2 regions of the Pseudoalteromonas maricaloris genome follow, and region 1 is predicted to be linked to the other one. Evidence: predicted binding sites of a transcription regulator. Region 1 holds the regulator's gene; the other holds the start of a gene.
What was found. The regulator LexA, encoded in region 1, represses DNA repair genes until DNA is damaged. The targets are predictions, from matches to a motif close to TACTGTATNNNNATACAGTA.
Positions count from the first base shown of each region.

Region 2: a site for LexA is predicted at 1,595-1,614, ahead of CTT31_RS12020 (YebG family protein). Genes of this name have one in related genera too.

Region 1 covers NZ_CP024625.1:3,786,506-3,791,628, reverse strand. Annotated here, with positions in the region: rRNA gene CTT31_RS16895 (23S ribosomal RNA) at 1-931, shown strand, start outside; rRNA gene rrf (5S ribosomal RNA) at 1,049-1,162, shown strand; gene lexA (transcriptional repressor LexA) at 1,496-2,110, shown strand; gene coxB (cytochrome c oxidase subunit II) at 2,471-3,613, shown strand; gene ctaD (cytochrome c oxidase subunit I) at 3,613-5,123, shown strand, end outside.
Region 2 covers NZ_CP024625.1:2,735,242-2,740,364, forward strand. Annotated here, with positions in the region: gene dsbB (disulfide bond formation protein DsbB) at 172-681, shown strand; gene CTT31_RS12010 (hypothetical protein) at 694-999, shown strand; gene CTT31_RS12015 (ComEA family DNA-binding protein) at 1,051-1,359, opposite strand; gene CTT31_RS12020 (YebG family protein) at 1,630-1,944, shown strand; gene CTT31_RS12025 (amino acid aminotransferase) at 2,038-3,228, opposite strand; gene CTT31_RS12030 (GAF domain-containing protein) at 3,409-4,074, opposite strand; gene CTT31_RS12035 (fused response regulator/phosphatase) at 4,203-5,123, opposite strand, start outside.

The DNA.
Region 1 (5,123 bases):
GTAACCATGGCCACGCTGTCTCCACCCGAGACTCAGTGAAATTGAAATCGCAGTGAAGATGCTGTGTACCCGCGGCTAGACGGAAAGACCCCGTGAACCTTTACTACAGCTTGGCACTGAACATTGACCCTACATGTGTAGGATAGGTGGGAGGCTTTGAAGCAGAGACGCTAGTTTCTGTGGAGCCGACCTTGAAATACCACCCTTGTAGTGTTGATGTTCTAACTTAGGCCCCTGAATCGGGGTTGAGGACAGTGCCTGGTGGGTAGTTTGACTGGGGCGGTCTCCTCCCAAAGAGTAACGGAGGAGCACGAAGGTTTGCTAAGTACGGTCGGACATCGTACGGTTAGTGTAATGGTAGAAGCAAGCTTAACTGCGAGACAGACACGTCGAGCAGGTACGAAAGTAGGTCATAGTGATCCGGTGGTTCTGAATGGAAGGGCCATCGCTCAACGGATAAAAGGTACTCCGGGGATAACAGGCTGATACCGCCCAAGAGTTCATATCGACGGCGGTGTTTGGCACCTCGATGTCGGCTCATCACATCCTGGGGCTGAAGTCGGTCCCAAGGGTATGGCTGTTCGCCATTTAAAGTGGTACGCGAGCTGGGTTTAGAACGTCGTGAGACAGTTCGGTCCCTATCTGCCGTGGGCGTTTGAGAATTGAGAGGGGCTGCTCCTAGTACGAGAGGACCGGAGTGGACGAACCGCTGGTGTTCGGGTTGTGATGCCAATTGCATTGCCCGGTAGCTACGTTCGGAACTGATAACCGCTGAAAGCATCTAAGCGGGAAGCAGGCCTCGAGATGAGTTCTCACTTTGACTTAGAGTCAACTGAAGGGCCGTTGAAGACTACAACGTTGATAGGCGAGATGTGGAAGTGCTGTGAGGCATTAAGCTAACTCGTACTAATTACCCGTGAGGCTTAACCATACAACGCCAAAGTGGTTTATAAGTGACAGAAGTTAATAGACTAAAGTAGACAAAAGAATTTAATAGCTTTTTCCGGATTTACATTGATGAGGGAGACTTCATTGATGAACAGAATTTCCTGGTGACTATAGCGTTTTGGACCCACCTGACCCCATGCCGAACTCAGAAGTGAAACAAAACAGCGTCGATGATAGTGTGGATTACCCATGTGAAAGTAGAACATCGCCAGGGCCAAATAAGAAAAACCCGTTGCAGTAATGCAGCGGGTTTTTTGCTGTTTGGGATATAGAAAACCTCGCGAGATGAACTCGCTCCCACCACAGTATCAGCATAGTGCAACATGGTAGGTGGTGGTTAATCAGCCCTAAATCTTAATAATCTATTTCTTATTGCGTAGAGTCGTAGGTTATGCTCTGAGGCACAGACTTCACTTCTTGTTTAATGGTGCTCTAATTAATGCTATTAGCAAATACACTTAAAATATGTCGAATAAAGAAACATTTGCGATTTTTTTTGAGCTGTATATACTTACAGTAAATAAACCACTGTATGGAACACCAGTTAATGCGTCCTCTAACAAAACGACAAGAACAAATCTTTGAATTAATAAAAGTATTCATAAAAGATACTGGCATGCCTCCAACTCGTGCTGAAATAGCTGATGCTTTGGGTTTTAAGAGTGCAAATGCAGCGGAAGAGCATCTTAAGGCGCTTGCGAAAAAGGGAGTTATCGAAATGGTCCCAGGCGCAAGCCGAGGGATTCGACTTGTAGAGGATGAATCCGAACAACTTGGTTTACCTATTATTGGCCGTGTTGCTGCTGGTGAGCCTATTCTGGCAGAGCAACATGTAGAGAGCCACTGTAATGTAGATGCGAGTTTTTTTAAACCTAATGCTGATTACCTTTTAAGAGTTAATGGTATGAGCATGAAGGATATTGGCATTATGGATGGTGATCTACTAGCTGTTCACAGCACTCAGGTGGCTGAAAATGGCCAAGTGATAGTGGCTCGCGTAGAAGAGGACGTGACAGTTAAACGCTTTGAAAAGAAAGGGAAGAAAGTTTTATTGCATGCTGAGAATGAAGAATTTAAAGCGATTGAAGTGGATCTAGAGCATCAAAATTTCTCCATTGAAGGGTTAGCTGTCGGCGTTATCCGAAGTGCTGACTGGATGTAGTTTATGAGAGCGAGTGTAGCGTTAAATATAAAGTTGCGCTTGCTTTAACTATATTTTGTTTAAAAAGTGATAATTAACTTTTCTAACTATGTGAAAGTAGGATGATTATAGTGACTTTAATCATTTAGTAATATTTTTAGTTTTCTGATCTTTATACACTATTTTTCATCATTCTTTGTTTTACCCCCTATAGTTCCCAGTTTTGATTCTAAAGTCGGTCTTCTCGAAAATCTTGCAATTTGTTTGTTTTTTGACTAATTGGTTAATAGTCGTGCAGTAAGTCTATGTACAAATAGACAATATGACAGTCATCCAATAATAACAAAAGACAACCACGAGTTGTCTTGAAGGAGACGTCAAATGAAAATTTGTCGATTAGTTGTAGCATTCATCGCAGTGCTAATCGCCATGCCCTCACTTGCTAACAGCGCTTACAATATGAGGCAAGGTGTTACAGACATTAGTCATCAAGTGTATGAGCTTCACATGACCATATTTCTAATATGTTGCGTCATTGGGGTTATTGTATTCGGGATTATGTTTTGGGCGCTTATAAAACACAGAAAGTCAAAAGGCGTTGTTGCAGCGCAATTTCATGAAAGCACCAAAGTGGAAATACTTTGGACAGCAATTCCTTTCCTGATACTCATTGGTATGGCAATACCAGCCACAAAAACGCTTATTGCTATGGAAGACACGAGTAAAGCTGATCTGACCATTAAGGTCACAGGCTCTCAGTGGAAATGGCACTATGAGTATATGGGGCATGATGTTGAATTCTATTCTTTGCTCTCTACTCCGAAAGATGAAATTAGTGATCTCAAAGAAAAAAATGAAAATTACCTGCTTGAAGTTGATAAGCATTTAGTTATTCCCACCGATAGGAAAGTTCGCTTTTTGATGACCTCAGATGATGTCATCCATTCTTGGTGGGTGCCCGATTTTGCGGTGAAGAAGGATGCCAATCCAGGCTTTATAAATGAGGCATGGACAAAGGTAAACGATGAAGGAATTTACAGAGGCCAATGTGCTGAATTATGTGGCAAAGATCATGGCTTTATGCCTGTCGTTGTCGAGGCCGTAAGTCCCGATAAATTTGATAGTTGGCTCAACGATGCTAAAGCTGAAAAAGCAAAAGCAGAGGCTGAGTCACAAGCAGTTGCCCAACAAACCCTTTCGAAAGAAGAGTTAATGGAGGTTGGTGAACAAACTTACATGGCTTATTGCGCAGCTTGCCATCAACCAACCGGGCTTGGGCTACCAGGTGTCTTCCCTGCAATGAAAGGGAGTAAAGTCGTCACGGGAGATATTAAAGCTCATATAGATATTCTACTTTTAGGTCGCCCAGGAACTGCGATGCAATCTTTCGCAAAGCAATTAACAATCAAGCAGATAGCGGGGGTTATCACCTATAAAAGAAATAGTTGGGGTAATGACACCGGCGATGTTATTCAGCCAAGCCAAATACAGCGTGAGATAGATGCATTAGAGGAGGGTAAGTAATGAGTGCCATCGTAGAAGAACATTCACACCATACAGCTCCAAAAGGCTTAAAGCGCTGGCTGTTTACCACTAATCATAAAGACATTGGAACTCTGTATTTATTGTTCTCGCTAACCATGTTTTTAATTGGTGGTGCTATGGCTATGGTGATCCGAGCCGAGCTTTTCCAACCTGGGTTACAGCTTGTAGATCCGCATTTTTTTAATCAAATGACGACAGTACATGGACTAATAATGGTATTTGGCGCAGTAATGCCCGCATTTACTGGTCTTGCCAACTGGATGATCCCAATGATGATTGGTGCTCCTGATATGGCGTTACCGAGAATGAATAACTGGAGTTTTTGGATACTACCCTTTGCATTTGCAATTTTACTGATGTCGTTATTTTTGGAAGGCGGCGGGCCTGCTTTCGGTTGGACTTTTTATGCGCCACTATCTACAACGTACAGCAATGACAATACTGCATTTTTTGTTTTTGCGATCCATATAATGGGCATTAGCTCTATTATGGGTGCTATCAACGTTATCGTGACCATCGTCAATCTTAGAGCTCCAGGTATGACATGGATGAAGTTGCCTTTATTTGTCTGGACTTGGCTGATAACTGCATTTCTTCTGATTGCTGTTATGCCCGTACTCGCTGGCGCTGTGACTATGGTATTGACTGATAAGTTCTTTGGAACGAGCTTTTTTGATGCAGCAGGTGGTGGTGATCCTGTTATGTTCCAGCATATATTCTGGTTCTTTGGTCATCCTGAAGTGTACATCATGATATTACCTGCCTTCGGCATAATCTCTACGATAGTACCGACATTTTCAAGAAAGAAACTGTTTGGCTATGCATCAATGGTTTATGCAACCGCTTCAATTGCTCTGTTGTCGTTCGTCGTTTGGGCTCATCATATGTTTACTACGGGCATGCCTTTAGCTGGTGAGTTGTTTTTTATGTATGCAACTATGCTCATATCAGTGCCTACTGGCGTTAAGGTTTTTAATTGGGTAGCTACAATGTGGCGAGGTGCTATTAGTTTTGAGGTGCCCATGCTTTTTGCCATTGCGTTTATCGTACTTTTCACAATTGGCGGATTTTCCGGTTTGATGTTAGCAATTACGCCTGCAGATTTCCAATATCACGATACCTACTTCGTTGTCGCGCATTTCCATTACGTGTTAGTTACGGGAGCTATATTCTCAATAATGGCCGCCGCATATTATTGGTTACCAAAGTGGACAGGGTACATGTTTGATATCAAATTGGCTAAATTTCACTTTTGGCTCTCCTTGGTTAGTGTGAACGTACTGTTCTTCCCAATGCACTTTGTTGGTCTTGCTGGCATGCCAAGGCGGATCCCTGATTATGCTCTACAGTTCGCTGATTTCAACGCGATCATTAGTATCGGAGGGTTTGCATTCGGTCTTTCTCAACTGTTGTTTGTTGCAGTGGTTTATAAATGTATAAAAGGTGGAGAGCAGGCCTCTGGGAAAGTATGGGATGGGGCAGAGGGATT
Region 2 (5,123 bases), 1.1 Mb from region 1:
TAATGTCGGTCTCACCTCTATTGACTTAATCAAGTGGTCTATTTTGATATTTTCGAACTTCTGCAGGTAACAAGAGTCGAAAAATCGTCGCAAAGATAGCACACACTGCGAAGTAAGGTTGCTCTAACGCGGCCAGATAAAGCATAATAAAACAAAAAGGGTTTCTCTATAATGAAGATTTCATCTTTTCATCTCTCTAGGCAATCTTGGGGATTGCTAGCACTATCCGCTGCTATTTTTGAAGCCGTTGCACTGTATTTCCAATACGGTATGGGTTTAGAGCCCTGTATTATGTGCATCTATCAGCGTTTTGCTATGTTGGGGTTATTAGCAGCTGGTTTAATCGGTATGATTTCTCCTCGCTCTTTCGCACTGCGTAGTCTGGCATTTGTTTCGTGGGGCGTAGGCAGCATTTGGGGTTATTTTATCGCCCGTGAACATATCAGCATGCAAACCACAACGGATCCATTTGCTTTTACCTGTGACTTTGTACCAAACTTTCCTGCGTTTATGCCGCTTCATGAATGGCTACCAAGCTTTTTTGCTGCGACGGGTGACTGCGGCAACATAGATTGGTCTTTTGCAGGATTATCTATGCCTGGATGGATGGAAATTATCTTTGCATTTTATAGCGTTGCATTTATTCTTTTCTTATTTTTCCACGTTACCAAAAGAAGTTGAGATATCACATTCATGCATTTTAGGTTAAGCCAAATTGAGCAACTGAGAGCGTTTAAATTACGTGACAAGCAGATGATTTTGCGTCTTGCACTTAGCCACCTTGATGCAAAAACAAAGGTTGTGTTAAGAATAGCCAAGTTGCTACTGCTCACACCGTTTTTTGCCTCATTGGTCGTATTTGAAGGCTGGTTGTTATTACCTGTCTTATTGGTAGCAGGATTAATTTATCCGCTACTGACCACACCACTGGAAATACAGTTTGGCAAACCCAAGTTAGCTCAGGCAATCGCTGAGTTTAACGCCTCGAATAAGCCCTGATCTTCAATCTACCTGTGTGCGAGCAACTAAGCTCGCACACAATAACTACGACTAGACTCTAATTTTCCCCTCCAGTTTTGCCAATATTCCTTTCCCAATTCCTTTTACTTCCAGCAACTCCGTTGTTGTTTTAAAGCGCCCCATTTTCTTACGGTACTCTACGATGGCTTCAGCTTTACGAATACCAATCCCTGGTAAACTTGAAAGCGCCGAAGCGTCAGCGGAATTAATATCGAGTACAGCACTTTGCTGCTGTGTTTGAGAGACTGACTTTGCTTGCTCCGCAGGTTTTGCGAGCACGCTTGAACAGCTTAAACCTAACGCCAATAAAATAGAAAGTATGGTGGGTTTATTGAACATATATACACTCCTTGTGCGTAAAAAGTATCCAAAGCTTACTGCATTCACCTCGGTGAGTGATTGCAGAAGCTTTTTAAATAAAGATTGGAACATTGACTTTGTCAAAAAACATTCATTCTTTCAAAAATCCAAATAAACATTAAACTTTTGTTTTTAATGAATTTAATTAATTCTGCTTCACTCAACAGCACTTGAAAAATTTTCAAAATAACTTGCTTAATCCCTCGATTCGATTTACTGTATAAAAAAACAGTGACTAGGGGAATAACCATGGCCGTTATCATCAAATATGTTGTTGAAAGAAATGGAGTCGAGCGTATGACTTTCACGTCTAAAAAAGAAGCTGATGCTTATGATAAGATGCTAGATGTAGCTGAAGCATTGGAAGACATGCTAACGAAAGTTGACGTGCCGCTGAGTGAACAACAAGTTGAATCCCTAGCGCTTGAAATTGCAAAACAAAAAGATGACTTTGTGTCTGTGTTAAAAGGTGGCAAAGTAGCACCAAAAGCCAATACCAAAAACAAATCTGAAAACGAAAAAGCGTCAGATCCAGATAAAGTGACCAAAATTAAGCAAGCCTAATGATAATAACCACTTACTTCAGTGGGTGGTTTAGGCTGAAAATAAAAAACCGCAACTTTTGCGGTTTTTTATTTTGTGCTGTGTAGCGTGGTATTATTTAATCACGCTTGCCACTGCGTCAGCAAAGTAGTCAATATTGTCTTTGCTTACGCCAGCTACGTTAACGCGGCTAGAGCCTACCATATAGATAGCATATTCAGTGCGTAGTCTGTCAATTTGCTCTTTATTAATACCCAAGAAAGAGAACATACCGTGCTGACGGTCAATGAACGAGAAGTCTTGCTCAACACCTTTTTCAGCTAGGCTTTCTTTGATTAACGTACGTAGACCATTGATACGACCGCGCATTTCGTCAAGTTCGTCGTACCACATTTGCGTAAGTTCAGTACTGCTTAGAATGGTATTTACAATATCAGCACCGTGTGCTGGTGGCATTGAATAGATACTACGAACAACGCTAAGTAATACTGAGTTTGAAACATCAGCAGTTGCACTGTCTTTTGCAATGATTGAACACGCACCGATACGCTCGCGGTATAAACCAAAGTTTTTAGAGCAAGATGAACAGATGATCATTTCATCAACTGTATCCGCAACCGTTCTAAGGCCTTGTGCATCTTCTTCAAGGCTGGTACCAAAACCTTGGTATGCAATATCAATTAATGGCGTAAAGCCTTGCTCTTTCGCAAGTTCAGCAACCACTTTCCATTGCGCTTGATCTAAGTCCATACCACTTGGGTTATGACAACATGCATGAAGTAGTACTACATCACCTTTAGGTACTTGCTTCAGCGCATTGATCATCTCATCAAACAACAACCCTTTGTTTTCGTAGTCGTAGTAAGGATACTCTTTAACTGTTAGACCAGCTGCTTCAAATAGGCTGATGTGGTTTGCCCAAGTTGGAGTCGTAACCCAAACAGTTGCATTGGTGTTGCAACGTTTAATAAATTCTGCTGCAACACGTAATGCGCCAGTACCACCAGGTGCTTGCGCCGTACGTACGCGATTTGCCAATAATGTACTATGCTCTCCAAGTAACAGTGTTTCCATCTTTTGACAGAAGTCTAAGTTACCAGCCAAACCAATATAAGATTTTGTCGTTTCGTTTTCTAAACGAAACGCTTCCGCTTTTTTAACCGCTCTAAGTACCGGCGTGTTTCCCTGCTCGTCCTTATAAACACCTACACCAAGGTCAATTTTGTTTGGGTTAGTGTCCTGTTTATAAGCGGCCATCAGGCCTAAAATAGGATCTGTTGGAAGTGGTTTTAGCTCTGAGAACATGGCTTATCTCTTTTATTTTAATTAATGCAAACTCGAGCGGCTGACGCCCGATTCCAGTAGACTTGATGGTAACATAGAGACTTGCATCTCAGTTACCATATTTATCTAGAATTTTATTCATTTTTGTAAACTTGGCAGCACCACAAAGGCGTCAAGTTTACAGCCGGACTATTCCGATAATTATTCGGGTAAATAGTCAGGAATTCTCGTACATGCAGCTGCAAGCAATGCTAAAATTTCTTCGTTGAAAAATGACTCAGAAAACGCTTCTGCATCAATAATTCCAATACAATTTTGAGCATCATCGAATAATGGCATACAGGTTTCTGCTTTCACCTTTGGATCGCAAGTGTAGTACTCTCCTCCACTGGCGACATATTGAGGGATGTCATTAATCACTCGAGCTTTAGCACTCAATACCGTTTGGATATTATTTGAAGTAGCAGCAAAAGCCTCCGTTATTGGGAATAGCGGTCTACTCGGCGCGCCAGAGTACGCTAATTTGAGAAGTTGTTTCCCTTCATTTGTCGCTCTTGCTTGGTATATGCCAAACCAATCAACAGCTGTAAATTCAACTACCGCTGACACTATTGTTTGCAGCTTGGCAAGCGATTGCTCATTCACAATGTTCTTTTCAACGTAGTCACTCAATAAAAAAGGTGCTTCCTGAAGGTGACCAAACAAGCTACAAGCGCCTTCTTCCCCAAGCTCAGGGATCTGATATGACCACACAGCAGGGCTTGAATTTTTCTCAATATAAGCATCTAGTTTTTCTAATTGCAGCAAAAGCAACTCGCGGGAGATAGATAATCCGCTCAATGAAATATAATCTGACATTTTAGCCATCTAAACATCTAAAGTTAATGCAACTTTACCATGCTCTTTAAACCTTGCCAACACTAAAAAACAGGTACATAAAGCAATACCAGTAGACACTGAATCTAAAGCTGAGGTGACATACACTTGAGTGGAATTTAGACCGATTTAGAGGTGAGTGAATAAATCATTTCTACTTCATTTCCAGCACTGTTGTAGCTAACGCTTTGGGCAATCTCGTTAAGTAAGCTAACACCTCTTCCGTGGCTATGCTCTTGCTGCGCTTTATTGCGTTCGCTTGATTCAAAACCATTACCTGAATCACAAATGTTGAAGTATAACTTTAGCTCTTCAGGGCTGTAGCGCACAGAAATAATAATGAGCGCTTCTTTTAGCTCCTTCAAAACACTCTCTCGCAGACTATAGAACTCAAAAAAGCCATCTTCTTTGTTTTTAATCCCAGAATCTAACCCCAGCACACCGTGATCTAAAGAATTATTGTAGGCCTCTGAGAGTAGTAAGAAGATGTTAGAGCGATGTGCCGAAATACCGTCAACTTCACTAAGCAAATCCACCAGCTCAAGTACCGGATCTGTCGTTTTCATCTGCTTGGCATCTAAAGATAACGAAATATTAAACGGCAAACTTGAATAATGGTTAGGCGCAGAAACAATTGACTCGCTGGCAACACAATTAATAATCGCGATGCTTAAGTCATCTTGTTGCTCCGTATTGCCAGAAAACTCGCGAACTTCAGAGATAATTTGATCCGTGGAAATATGCTGCCGGCTCGCCAGCAAGCGCTTTAACCGTCGTTCGCCATACATTTCCCCCCGCTCAGACTCAGACTCAATGATACCGTCTGTCGCCATTACGAGGCGTTGGTCGGGGCTAACTTCAAAATGCAGCAGGTTACGTTCAAACTCATCGACTTCTAGAATACCAAGCGCCATATGCTGGCTCTCAATGGTTTTAATAAGGCTACCATTTTGGTCAATCAGATATAAATCTGGCAAACCACCAAGCCAAGCAGAAACACTTTTCCCTGAGCTGCTCAATTCAATGATAGCTGCTGCGCA